One region of the Paenibacillus sp. Negev47 genome, then DNA from elsewhere that is predicted to be linked to it. Evidence: riboswitches for the same ligand, from Rfam matches in the RefSeq annotation. Region 1 holds a riboswitch; each other region holds the start of a gene.
What was found. Region 1 has a riboswitch for cyclic di-AMP ahead of AC4G47_RS00150 (resuscitation-promoting factor). Riboswitches for the same ligand answer to the same signal wherever they lie in the genome.
Positions count from the first base shown of each region.

Region 1 (3,115 bases):
TCTTTGGTTCGCTTGGGCGTTGCAATTTCAATCGTTTCTTCCATGTCTCTCATATGCTCACAATCCTTCGCGTTCAATTTGCGCTAATGCTGTGGAGAACTCTTCCCGTGTAATCTGAAATACACTCAGACGTTTGTGAAACTGCTTACCATTACAATATCCAATGCCCAGCAGATTGCCCATCTCCATACGGCGTGCGGCGGCCTGCGGGTGTACGATAAGTCCTGCCGCAATGAGGTCCTCCCAATCGATGAGGCTTGGAGCACCTTCGTATGAAGTATGTACGCGTTCCAGCGCGTGCCGAATCGCCTCTGGTGAGGCGTTTTCCACCCCGATGTCTCCTTTACGCGTCGCATCGGCTTCCGGAATGAAGGCATGCTTGCAGCCAGGGACCTTGTTCGCAATAATTTTACGAATGCGCTCGCCGGCATGATCCGGATCTGTGAGTACAATGACTCCCCGTCTCTCCTGAGCAAGCGCAATCCGTTTTAGAATGCGTTGGTTGATGGCTGATCCACCTGTTTCTATCGTATCGGCTTGCACAGCCCGGCGAATGGCTACCGTGTCATCGCGGCCTTCCACCACAATCACTTCTTTTATCATGTTCCATTTCTTCCTTTCTAACGCAAAAAGAAGAGGAATATCCTCTTCTCTGCCAAACGGCGGGGGAGACTGAATTCAGACCCCTCCGCCGCATATTCCGCATGAATCATTCATGCAACTATTTTATAGCATTCCCATTTCAAAGTAAAACGATTTTAGTTCGCTTCCGGCTTCACCGGACCGATCACGTAGACCGTCTTGCCTTTCTTACGTCCAAAATTCAGGGCATGCTTCACACTGTCATAATATACATCAATTTTGTTGCCTTTAATGGCACCGCCTGTATCTTCCGCACGACGGAAGCCCAGACCCTCGATATATACCCACCAGCCAATTGGAATGACTTTGGGATCAACCGCAATGGTGCGCCCTTCCGTTACACGAGTACCGGAAGCTGTTTTGGTACCAATGCCAGGCTCTTCGGAAGAGTAGGCAGTCATGGATACGTTCTTAAGTACTTTGGAGTATTTAAAAGAAGTCCCGGATACGGTAATCACTTTGCTGCCCGAGGCAGATGTTTTCTTCGAGTTCGTTGTTGTAGCCTTTTTGGTTGTAGAAGTTTGAGCCGATACCATCTGAATCTCAGGTTCTTTCACGACCGGTTTCGCTTTGGTGCCGACAGCAATCACTTTATCTACACGATTATTCGCGACGGATTTGCCGACCATTTTTTTGGAGACCAATTCTCCATCCTGAAATACCTTTTCGATATGCTGTACAAGTGTGCCTTCTTTGCCGTTCACAACGACACGGTTATCCCCTTTGTACAAGCTAGGGTCAGCCGTTTTAATTACTTTGTAAGCGATTGGTTGCTCTACATCCACTGTACGCTTTGTTACACGCACTACACGGATCTTCATATCCGCTTTGATAGCAGTTCCAAGCGCCGGATACACTTTATCATTATTTTCAACTTGAATACCTGATTTTTGAATTGCATCTTCTACCGATGAATCGGTTGTATACAGAGTCTTGGTGTCTCCGTCTGCCGTAATGTTGACTGGAACGGCCCGCTCAATAACGATTCGGTCTCCATCTGTAATTGCTCCATTGAGCGGAATGGATACCTGATCGTGAGGGCTGACTGTGATTGACTGCTCCTCCAGCATTTCCTGAAGCATTCCTGTACGAGTCTCTACCACCTGAGCTTTGCCATCAATAACCAGTGAAATTTGTTTCCCGGCCTGACCGTAAACGACTAACAAGATCATGATTGTAAGCGCAATTGAGAAAATCGCGATCAATGCCATTTGACGCATGTTCTCATGCTTCCACCGCAACGCGAAAGACTTACTGGATGATCGTGACTCATGGGTCTCTTCTGGTTGGAATGTGCCCACTTCTCCGTCCTCCTTCATAGCCTCGTCGTCTAAAGTAATGCATGATGTCTTTGACGTGACTATACCAATTTTTCTACAGAACACAGGTCGGACCATATGACCGGTTCTGCACCATGAACCCATCTTCGCAACATGATGTCATCCTCCTGAATACCTACCGTATGATGACAACATTTCTTTTATTCAAAAACAAAAAAGCCAAAGAAAGAGTGTAAGAGGAACTCTTTCGTGGCTTCCGAATGATTTTGAATATCGGAAATTCATGCACGAGGTTGCCTCTCTTTTTCCGCTTGCGAGGTTAGCTGTCGGGTTCGGGCGAAAGAGAGCCGCCCTATCTTGGGTCACCCGCTCATGGCGGACGCCCTTGAATTCACCCCGAGACCCAAAGAAGAAATCAAATATGGCTTCGCAATTCCTTTCGCTGCTTTTGGGTCAGCGAATGATGCGCAGCAGCTAAATACACTGCTGTTTAAGCCCTATTGGTTCCCCCGCTCTCCGTTAACGGAGACTCAGCGAGACTGATTCATGAAAGTAATGTTGTTTCATCGGAAAGTGTCCCTTTGTTCATCCCCCGAACATCTGTCCAGTTTTCCGCACAACAATTCACTGAAAAGATGATATCCTGTTTTGATGCATGTTGTAAAGCGTTGATCAAGTACGTTTTTCTGAATATTTGGTTAAAATATTGTAATATTCTTGATCTATTTGGATCAAAGGGCAAATTACCTCCGCTTACCTGCCTTTTTCACCTGATTTACTCGATTTTTTAACAAATCCCAAATCGTTCCATGGCATTTTTGGTTGTTATTGCAGCAATTTCCTCTACCGAAATGCCTTTAATTTCCGCTGCTGCCTCTGCAACCAGACGTACATGCGCTGTCTCATTCCGTTTCCCACGATACGGATGAGGTGTCAAATATGGAGCATCTGTTTCAATGAAAAATCGGTCCATCGGAACCTTCGCCAGCACCTCTTTGGGCTGTTTTGCATTTTTGAATGTGATCGGGCCTCCGAAGGACAGATGGAAGCCCATATCGAGACAACTTTTTGCGGTTTCCCAGCTGCCTGAGAATGAGTGCATAACACCACCAACCTCGCCAGCTTTCTCTTCACGCAAAATTCTTATGATATCCTCGTGCGCATCTCGATTATGGATGACAATGGGCATGTTC
Region 1 is NZ_CM177754.1:32,124-35,238, reverse strand. It holds gene rsmA (16S rRNA (adenine(1518)-N(6)/adenine(1519)-N(6))-dimethyltransferase RsmA) at 1-53, opposite strand, end outside; gene rnmV (ribonuclease M5) at 58-603, opposite strand; gene AC4G47_RS00150 (resuscitation-promoting factor) at 759-1,943, opposite strand; cyclic di-AMP (ydaO/yuaA leader) riboswitch at 2,215-2,468, opposite strand; gene AC4G47_RS00145 (TatD family hydrolase) at 2,710-3,115, opposite strand, start outside.

Region 2 (3,115 bases), 2.3 Mb from region 1:
GCGGTCGAGAGGACTCGAACCTCCACGGGGGTTAGCCCACACGGACCTGAACCGTGCGCGTCTGCCAATTCCGCCACGACCGCATATTATATCTCCGTAAGCAATCTCGGCGACAAGAAATAATATATCATGCGGAATCTATCGTGTCAACAGTGAAAATAATAACAATAAAGCCCGAGCCAGACGTCCATGTCTGAGTCGGGCTTTACTTATAGTTACTAGGAATTGACGCAATGAAACCTGCGACTCCTTACTATTTACAGCTTGGAAGGCCAGTTACCGTACCATGCATAACCGCCTCTTCTTTCTTTATCAATATCACTTAGTTTGTATCTAACTACCCCGTCGCGACCAATAAAGATCGGTTTATCCGTTCCCACTTCGTAGAAGCGAGCCCAGATCGGTGCAGCTTTGGAATCAGCGATAATTTTGCTGTCTCCGTTTGCTCTTTCATACTTGTAACCCGTAATCTTCACTTTGTTAAACCACGCCTCGGCTCCTTTAATGGATGCCGTAATTTTGGCGTTAGCAGGTCTGGTTTTCAGGAATTTAACAATCGTTACACTCTCTGCAGCCGTCAGCGATGGTACTTCATAGATTCTTGCGCTTGCCGGTTTAAGGGAACTGGAATCATGTTGTTGTCCCCATGCTGTCAGCTTACCGCCTGAAACGACCTGTGTATTCAGAATCGCTTCTACACCTTTAGCAACTGAGTTCTTACTGCGATTGGCAAGGGCACTGTCGATAAACGAGAAGTCACCTTTACGCGTTGCTACTTCATCCAGCATGTACATGACGTTAATCATGGCATCATCATTATAAGTGATGTGTTTGTGATATCCGGAGCTTTGGTACACTTGCGGCCATCCACCGTTTGAATACTGCATATTAATCAAAAAATTGATTCCTTTAATTGCAGCCGCTGAGTAGCGCGGATCATTCGTCTTTTTGAATTCCTTCGCCAATCTTCTAATCTCTGAGTATGTAGCCTTGTTGTCAATCGTGGACTTCGCCCATTCTCCACTGGTTTGTTTATAATCCTTTCTCCAACCTCCATCTGGCAGCTGGTTCTTCAAAACATCGGAAATACTTGCTGTTGTACCTGATGCATCGGCAGCAGATACCGTTGCTACAGGGAGAACTGCCATTCCAACGGCTGAGAATACCATGGTACATGCTAGAACAAAAGTAACTATTTTTTTTGCTTTCAAAGATAACACTCTCCTATGTTCGTTTTAATAAATCTCCCACTTCTACCTAACTTAAGATTCGAACCCCAAACCTCCTTTATTTGAATTCATCGCACAATAAAATCAAATTCCATCCAATATGTGGATTGGATAAAACGATAATATGCAAAAAATCGATTTTTGTCAATATATGCAACTTAATCAATATAATCTCTTTAATTCTACATAACGGAATAGTTCTTTTAACTCATGACAAACTTATTTATTTGTCCAAAATCACCTTCAACGAATCAATAGTGACGTTTTTGTCATGAATGATACCCAAACTTGATCCCCTCTTTCATATAAAAACCGTAATTCCGATAACATTGGGGTAAAACGAAGGGTTTTAAATGGGTTTGACAATTACGCATTTATGCAATATAGTTTCAAATAGTTACAAAAACTTAATTATTCATTGCCGAGTTTCATGTTTGAAAACGGGGGAACCAATTTGGGTGAATTATTCTTATACATAGGAAATATAGGGAACCTTCTACCGAACCCTTAGCTAACTCCGTAGGCATCGAAGGGAGAACATTTATTTTGAAAAAACTGATTATCTCCATTTTTGGAGCAGCTGTACTATTTACATCCGGGGCAACAAGCACAGAGGCAAGCAGTATTAACTCCGTAGTGAACAACATGACAGGCATACCTTACAAGTGGGGTGGCACGACGCTGGCTGGCTTCGACTGTTCCGGGTTTATGAGATATCTTTTCAACAAATACAGCATTGAATTGCCACGTACTTCGCAGCAGCAAGCCAAGGCAGGTACTCCGGTATCCAAAAGTAACATTCGCACAGGTGATCTGGTGTTCTTCAATACGATGGGCAAAGGCATTTCACATACAGGTGTATATATCGGTGGCGGACAATTCGCTCATGCTTCCAGCAGTAAAGGGGTAAGCATCACCAAGTTGTCGAATCCTTATTTTAATGATCGTTACGTAACAGCACGTCGGGTGACTGGACAGTTTATGTACGATAAAATGTTAGGGAAAATGTAGGTATGATATAGAAAGAGGAGGCTCCGGATCACCCGGAACCTCCTCTTTTGTTTAGCTAGTCATGTATGGACCAATCCTTGTACTACCTTACCTGTATTTAATGCAACGCCTTCTGCACTCGCATTGCGCCTTGAGACAGCGCATGTCCGCCTCCGACAGCTCCAGCAACTGCAACGGTCTCCATGATCTCCTGATCTGTAGCACCCTTCGCACGGGCTTCTTCCACATGATAGAAGGTACATACCTCATTGTTAGCAAATAGGCCAATTCCGAGCGCAATGAGCTGTTTCGTCTTCGCATCAATTACGCCAGGCTGAAAACATTCTCCGGTAAACTCATGATACGACTTCACCACACCTGGCAGCACGTCGCTTAATGCTCCAATCTGATCCTTGTAGGCATGAACTTTATCATTCATCAATGTCATTTGCAGCACATCCTCTCGGCTATAGTTACAGATTTCCTCACTGTACCTATCTTCTCACCCGAGTAAGTCATTTATGCCAAGAAATCATGGTAATTGCAAACAATTAAATGTTCATGTTCTAGCGAAATTATACGGTTACTCACTAAGTAAACTTTGGCGCGGCTCGCTGAACAACTGATATCGGTAATTGCGATCCAGCTTAACAACACGTCGATTCCGACGACGGATAAGTACCTGCTCACCATCCCAGGCAACCACAATCCCGGTTACATCGTTAGTTTCCAGCTCGTCCCTCACTACTCTTACTTTCTCACCTGACAGACGCAGAGCGTCCAGTTCTGAATCACTGATCATGTTCATGGCTCCTATATTCCAAATTTATTTACAAAAAGAGACCTAAAATGAAATGTCATTTAGGTCTCACGTGACTGTATTGGACTGTCATGTC
Region 2 is NZ_CM177754.1:4,519,510-4,522,624, forward strand. It holds tRNA gene AC4G47_RS20170 (tRNA-Leu) at 1-83, opposite strand, end outside; gene pelA (pectate lyase) at 258-1,211, opposite strand; cyclic di-AMP (ydaO/yuaA leader) riboswitch at 1,639-1,770, shown strand; gene AC4G47_RS20180 (C40 family peptidase) at 1,776-2,240, shown strand; gene AC4G47_RS20185 (carboxymuconolactone decarboxylase family protein) at 2,338-2,667, opposite strand; gene AC4G47_RS20190 (hypothetical protein) at 2,803-3,021, opposite strand.
Region 2: linked by a shared signal. The riboswitch ahead of AC4G47_RS20180 (C40 family peptidase) and the one ahead of AC4G47_RS00150 (resuscitation-promoting factor) in region 1 are both predicted to bind cyclic di-AMP.

Region 3 (3,115 bases), 1.7 Mb from region 1:
TATAGGGGAAGATTATATATTACTATATATAAATGATTACACAGATCGGCTCTATCCGGAAAAGAGGGGATCAAAACTAATGATATGCAGTTCATGACTAAACATGACGAGAATATGCGATTTTTGAGGAAAATGCCTGGCTGAAAAAGAAGCATTAAAAAATACTTTACTTTTAGATCTAAACCCGGTATAATCAATTCTGTTGCCGATTATTTACGACATGCGGTCGTGGTGGAATGGCAGACACGCTATCTTGAGGGGGTAGTGGGCGTATGCCCGTGGAGGTTCGAGTCCTCTCGACCGCATCATATGAACGATTAAGAAGAAGCTTTCCTTTATTGGAAAGCTTCTTCTTTTTGTCTTTTCGACCATTATGACATCAAGTTAGAAAAAAGGCCATCCATTACCGAGGCGATCGTGCTTACCTTCCGGTTACGGGTGGCCTATGTATTATTTTTGAAGCAAGTTCTTGATATCTTCTTCAATCTTGTCGGGTGTTGTTTTGGGAGCATAACGTTTCAGTACCTGTCCGTTCTGATCCACAAGGAATTTGGTGAAATTCCATTTGATTGCTTTGGAGCCGAGCAGGCCAGGAGCTTCCTTGCTTAGATGCTGGAAGAGAGGATGAGCGCTTGAGCCGTTCACATCAATTTTCTCGAACATAGGGAAGCTCACGCCATAATTCATCTGACAGAACTCTGCAATGTCGTCCGAAGAGCCTTTTTCCTGTGCAAATTGGTTGCTTGGAAAACCCAGAACTTCAAACGGAGCATCCTGAAACTTGTCTTGTAGTTCTTGCAGACCTTTGAATTGAGGAGTGAGGCCACATGAGCTAGCCGTATTCACAATCAGTAGCACTTTGTCACGGTAGTCGGACATTTCAACTTCTTGACCGCGAAGAGTATTCACTTTGTAATCGTAGATTGTCATCTAAATCGCCTCCATTATATAATCTTATACCCCTTATTATATTGGTTGCAATTAAATAATACAAAACTAATATGGTGTTAAAAGAATCAAAACAGGCAAGTTGTGCAGAATACGTGAATGAATTGCGATGTGATTTTCGTCAGAGTGAGAATTAGATAGACTTGAAGAGATAGATAGAGTATAACCTTGTTGTAAGCGCTATTATGTATGGGTATTGGCGAAAATCTGCCGATTCGGTGATCTGTGCGGACTTTACACCGTCATGGCGCGGGTGTATGATTCATAACGTAATTTCAATTTAAACTAAATTGTACTTGAAAAACGAAACAAACGATAATATCGCTCGATCTTACTTTAAGATATACGAACGATGTTTTAATCGCTGAGTTTCCATTCATTGATGAGTGGGAAACGGGGGAACCAACGGAATGCGCTGTCCAGGACAGTGGGCATTCATGGGGTGAATTTTCCGGTGACAGCCGGAAATAGGGCGACTCTCGCGCCCGAATCCGTCAGCTAACCTCGTAAGCGTTAAAGGGAGAGGCAACAAGCCGTACGCTGGTTCATGGTGTTTTCGCCATGGATTATTTAAGAAGCGTTCGGGAGGCCTTGGTCCCCCACGCTTCTTTTTTGTTGTCTTTTCACGCCAAGGGAGGAACGAATGATGGATACTGAGATGATCTTAGTGACTGCTCCAAATGAAGCAGGACGCAAATTTATCAAATTGCTAATGTACAAAAAAATGCCGTTTGCCGTTCTAACCAACAGTGCAGGGGAAGAGCGTAGACTCCGTAGAATCGGGGTAGAGCATGTCATTCGCATGAACACGGCTGCAGCTCAAAAATGGTTTTTGCCGCAGGGCAGCGTAGGCAATGTGTTTATTTTCGAAAACAGCCTGAATCTGACCTGTCGTTATTTGCAAATCTGCCGTTCATGGACATCGAAGTCCCTGTGCGTCATTACGGAACAGAGTCATCCAAAGGGCATCTATCGGGGGATGGGCGCAGACCGAATTGTATATTCACTCAATGGGGAAGTCGGCTTTCTCCTGAATGGTTAGTGCGCTAGCTTGATAGCTTGTGATTGCTCCGGTGTAAGGGGCCTGTTATAATTGAATATATCAATAAACGGAAATTTGAGGAGACTCATGCTTGATGGTGGGTCTTCTTTTTTATGGTTTTTAGAGGTAGTTCAAAAAGTCCGCTTTTGATTACGAAGGATGCCTGGCGGCATCCTCAGCATCGAATATGAAATTCAGCCGAATAAGAATATGCTTACGAAGTATGTTTCCTTCGGAAACACTGTAGTTGCTCACGTAGTTTTCCCTACGCTCCGCTACTCCATTTCTAGCTTCATTCCATCTTCTCGGTACTGAAAACCAGACTTTTTGAACACGACTTTTAAATTAGGATCAGGAATCGCCTGTGGCTTACAAGGAGGAATTGGCGTGCCGGATGTAGGTGGAATAAAGTGGTTGTTTTTTGATGTTGGAGATACGCTGGTGGACGAATGGGAGCCGGTTGATGATATTATCGGACAGTTCGTCCGTGAAGCATGCGCTTTGGGGTATCCGGTGCAGATTGAGGCGGTACGAGAACTGTTCACGAACTGTTACCAGAATTATGAGCAATGGCCTATGAGAGTGGCTATTCGAACATTCATTGGAGACGAGAAGCACCAAAAACAGATTCAGGACAAGCTGAAGTTTCAAAAAGATCTTGAACGTCCTTTTCCTTCAGCGGATTCGGTTCTTGAGCACTTGTCGAAGCATTATCGCATTGGCATTATTGCCAATCAAAGTCCTGGAACGGAAGAGAGACTGGAGAGCTACGGGTTGCGGAAGTATGTTGATGTTCTGGCCTGTTCGGCTGAAGAAGGGGTGTCCAAGCCAGACCCTGAGTTATACGCTGTAGCCTTGAAGCAGGCCGGTTGTGAACCAGAGGAAGCCGTCATGATCGGGGATCGGATCGATAACGACATTATTCCTGCTCGGAAGCTGGGCATGCGTACGATACGGATTATGCAGGGTTACGGGAGATTCCAGCCGGAACTATCGGATGACGAACGTGCAGATTGGACTGTTGATTCATTGGATAAGCTCCTGCCGTTATTGGTGCCAAACCAGGATTAGATGATTGCGTACGAGAGATTCTACTATAAATGAAAACACGTTGCTGTATAGCAA
Region 3 is NZ_CM177754.1:5,130,440-5,133,554, reverse strand. It holds tRNA gene AC4G47_RS23225 (tRNA-Leu) at 223-305, shown strand; gene AC4G47_RS23220 (glutathione peroxidase) at 451-930, opposite strand; cyclic di-AMP (ydaO/yuaA leader) riboswitch at 1,301-1,476, shown strand; gene AC4G47_RS23215 (HAD family hydrolase) at 1,592-1,990, shown strand; gene AC4G47_RS23210 (HAD family hydrolase) at 2,378-3,061, shown strand.
Region 3: linked by a shared signal. The riboswitch ahead of AC4G47_RS23215 (HAD family hydrolase) and the one ahead of AC4G47_RS00150 (resuscitation-promoting factor) in region 1 are both predicted to bind cyclic di-AMP.

Region 4 (3,115 bases), 2.7 Mb from region 1:
TGCCTGATGAAGAGCAGGTAGAAGCAGCAATTGGAATCCGTAAAGGGAATACAGAGTTGCTAAGTGCGGTAAATGGAACGCTCGAGCGCTTGAAAAGTGAAAATAAGATCGAACAAATGGTCACAGACGCCAGTCTCCTGATGGCTGATAAAGTGAACAAATCACAAAATATATTTGAAGTGTTCTGGCAATACAAGAGCTTCTATGCAACAGGTGTAGGATACACGCTCCTGTTATCTGCACTTGGTGTAATATTTGGGGTGATCATCGGATTGATCATCTGTTTGTTCCGTCTGCATGATGTAGCCATTCTGCGTTGGATTGGAACAGCGTATGTCGAAGTCATTCGTGGTACTCCGATGCTAGTGCAATTGATGATTATCTATTACGGATTGGCCCTGACATTTGGTATTAATTTTAGTCCCCTTCAGGCAGGTATTATCACACTTTCTATTAATAGTGGTGCCTACCTTGCGGAAATTTTCCGTGCAGGTATTCAAGGGGTGGATCGTGGTCAATTGGAAGCAGCTCGCTCCCTCGGAATGGGCAGAGGTGCAGCCATGCGCTACATCATTTTGCCACAGGCTTTCAAGGCCGTATTGCCGGCAATTGGTAATGAATTCGTGACGATCATCAAGGAATCCTCCATTATCTCTGTTATCGGTATGGTGGATATTATGTATCAGGCAAGTGTGGTCAAAAACATTACGTATCAAGGATTGAGTCCGTTTCTCATTGCGGCAGCCATTTACTTTGTATTGACGTTCATTTTGTCCAAGCTGCTGGGACGACTGGAAAGGAAGTTGAGTGCAAGTGATAGACGTTAGACAATTACACAAATCTTATGGAAATAACGATGTGCTTAAGGGCATTAACGTGACGATTGGCAAAGGCGAGGTTGTCGTGGTTATCGGTCCTTCCGGTTCGGGTAAAAGTACATTCTTGCGTTGTCTGAACCTGCTGGAACAGCCTACCTCGGGAGAGATAGATTTTGAAGGCGTGTCAATCACCGATCCGAAGCACAACATCAATGCGACTCGTGAAAAAATGGGGATGGTGTTCCAGCATTTCAACCTGTTCCCACACAAAACGGTACAGCAAAACATTACGATTGCTCCAATTAAAGTGAAGAAGCAATCCACGCAGGAAGCGGAGAAAATTGCTGCTGATCTGCTTAACACTGTGGGCTTGTACGATAAAAAAGATACATTCCCGAATCAGCTGTCCGGTGGACAGAAGCAGCGGATCGCCATTGCAAGAGCATTGGCCATGCAGCCGCATGTAATGCTGTTTGACGAGCCAACTTCGGCTCTCGACCCCGAGATGGTCGGTGAAGTACTCGATGTCATGAAACGTCTTGCAGAAGGCGGGATGACCATGGTCATCGTGACGCATGAGATGGGTTTTGCACGTGAAGTGGGAGACCGGATCTTGTTCATGGATGGCGGGGTTATTGTGGAAGAAGGAACACCAGATGAGGTGTTCGGAGCACCCAAAAATCCACGGACACGTGATTTTCTTGCTAAGGTACTCTAAATTCACAGATCAAATAGCGTTGCTGACTTTATGTCGGTAACGCTATTTTTTATGCGTAATAAACATTAATAGAGTCGAAAAGTAACTTTTCTGTAACTTAATCTTAAGGAATCGATGCATCTGCCATTTCGTGATTATCCAGTATTCTTACAGATGATGATGCGCTGAAAATCATTTGGTAAGAATTACTACAAGTTCAGGTTACAAAATTGTGATATATTGAACTCTGCCGAAACTTCCGGACAGGGAGTGCGGGGATGTAACGATGCAGATTGTGCAGGGGAAGATCGATAGCACACTGCTTGGGGTGAATTAGGGGTACATAATGTTTCAGATGTAACGAAGAACCTATAGGGTGGGCTCCTCATCCGAATCCGACAACTAACTTCGCAGGCACAATGAGGGAGGAAGACCATGATTAACAAGAAACGTATAGCCAAAACAGCAGTAGCATTATTGACAACAGCAATGCTTATTCAAGCCGTTCCGGCTCACGCAGATTCAGTTCATGTGGCCAAAGAGGGAGATACCTTCTACACCTTATCGAAACAATATGGAGTAGCACTTAACACGTTGGTTAAAGCAAATAACGACATTTCGCCTTACAACATTTATGGTGGTTTGAAAATTACAATCCCCGGCAAAGCAAACAAAGTTGCTGCTGCCGCTACGGAAAGCAAGGCTCAAGCGAAGACGGTTACCACAGCAAGCTTGGACGTTAACGCAGATAACAAAGTGGTTCAAGCCTGGGGCAAAACGTTTGATTACAGTAAAGCAGTCAATGTGAAAGCAACGGCATACTCTGCAGATCCGTCCGAAAATGGAGGATGGGGTGCTGTGGATTACTTCGGTAATGATCTTGAACTGGGTACGATTGCAGTTGATCCAAGTGTGATTCCACTCGGAACCAAAGTATTGGTCACAGGTCACAGCCATCCGGGATTGCCCAAACAGGCTTTTGTAGCCACAGCACGTGATGTTGGCGGTGCAATCAAGGGTCACCGGATTGATATCTTCATTCCTGGTAGCAAGCAGTCCGTAAGCAAATTTGGTTTTCAGGATATCGAGCTCTACATTCTGAAGTAGACATCAAACTACATCTAATGAATTCAAACAGGGTGTCTGTCAGTCGCTAACTTGCGATTGAACAGGCACCCTTTTAACATTCGCAATCATTTCCTTTTACGGATCATGGACACCCTAATCTTTGGCCTTAGGCAATCCCAACATTTCGTCCAATGTGACGAGTTCATATCCGCGGTTACGCAGTTCCTCAATGACTTCGGGCAAAGCCTCAATCGTGCCGTTCAGGTTAGAGCCCACACCGCCTCCTGCATGCTGCAGAACGATGGAACCAGGTTTCACGGCAGATAGGATATTTTCTTTCACCTTTTCTTTGGAGAGGCCTTTCCAGTCCAGGGAGTCAACATTCCAGTTCACAATGCTATAATGCTGTCTGGCAGCCCATTTCAGCTGTTCCTCATTAATGTCTCCGTAAGGTGGCCGTATCATTTTAGGGGTATATCCCGTGAGGTGGTGAATAATATCCCCGGTATGTAAAATTTGTTTGCGAAAGGCA
Region 4 is NZ_CM177754.1:2,691,706-2,694,820, forward strand. It holds gene AC4G47_RS12385 (ABC transporter substrate-binding protein/permease) at 1-827, shown strand, start outside; gene AC4G47_RS12390 (amino acid ABC transporter ATP-binding protein) at 814-1,536, shown strand; cyclic di-AMP (ydaO/yuaA leader) riboswitch at 1,754-1,948, shown strand; gene AC4G47_RS12395 (3D domain-containing protein) at 1,951-2,622, shown strand; gene AC4G47_RS12400 (polysaccharide deacetylase family protein) at 2,737-3,115, opposite strand, start outside.
Region 4: linked by a shared signal. The riboswitch ahead of AC4G47_RS12395 (3D domain-containing protein) and the one ahead of AC4G47_RS00150 (resuscitation-promoting factor) in region 1 are both predicted to bind cyclic di-AMP.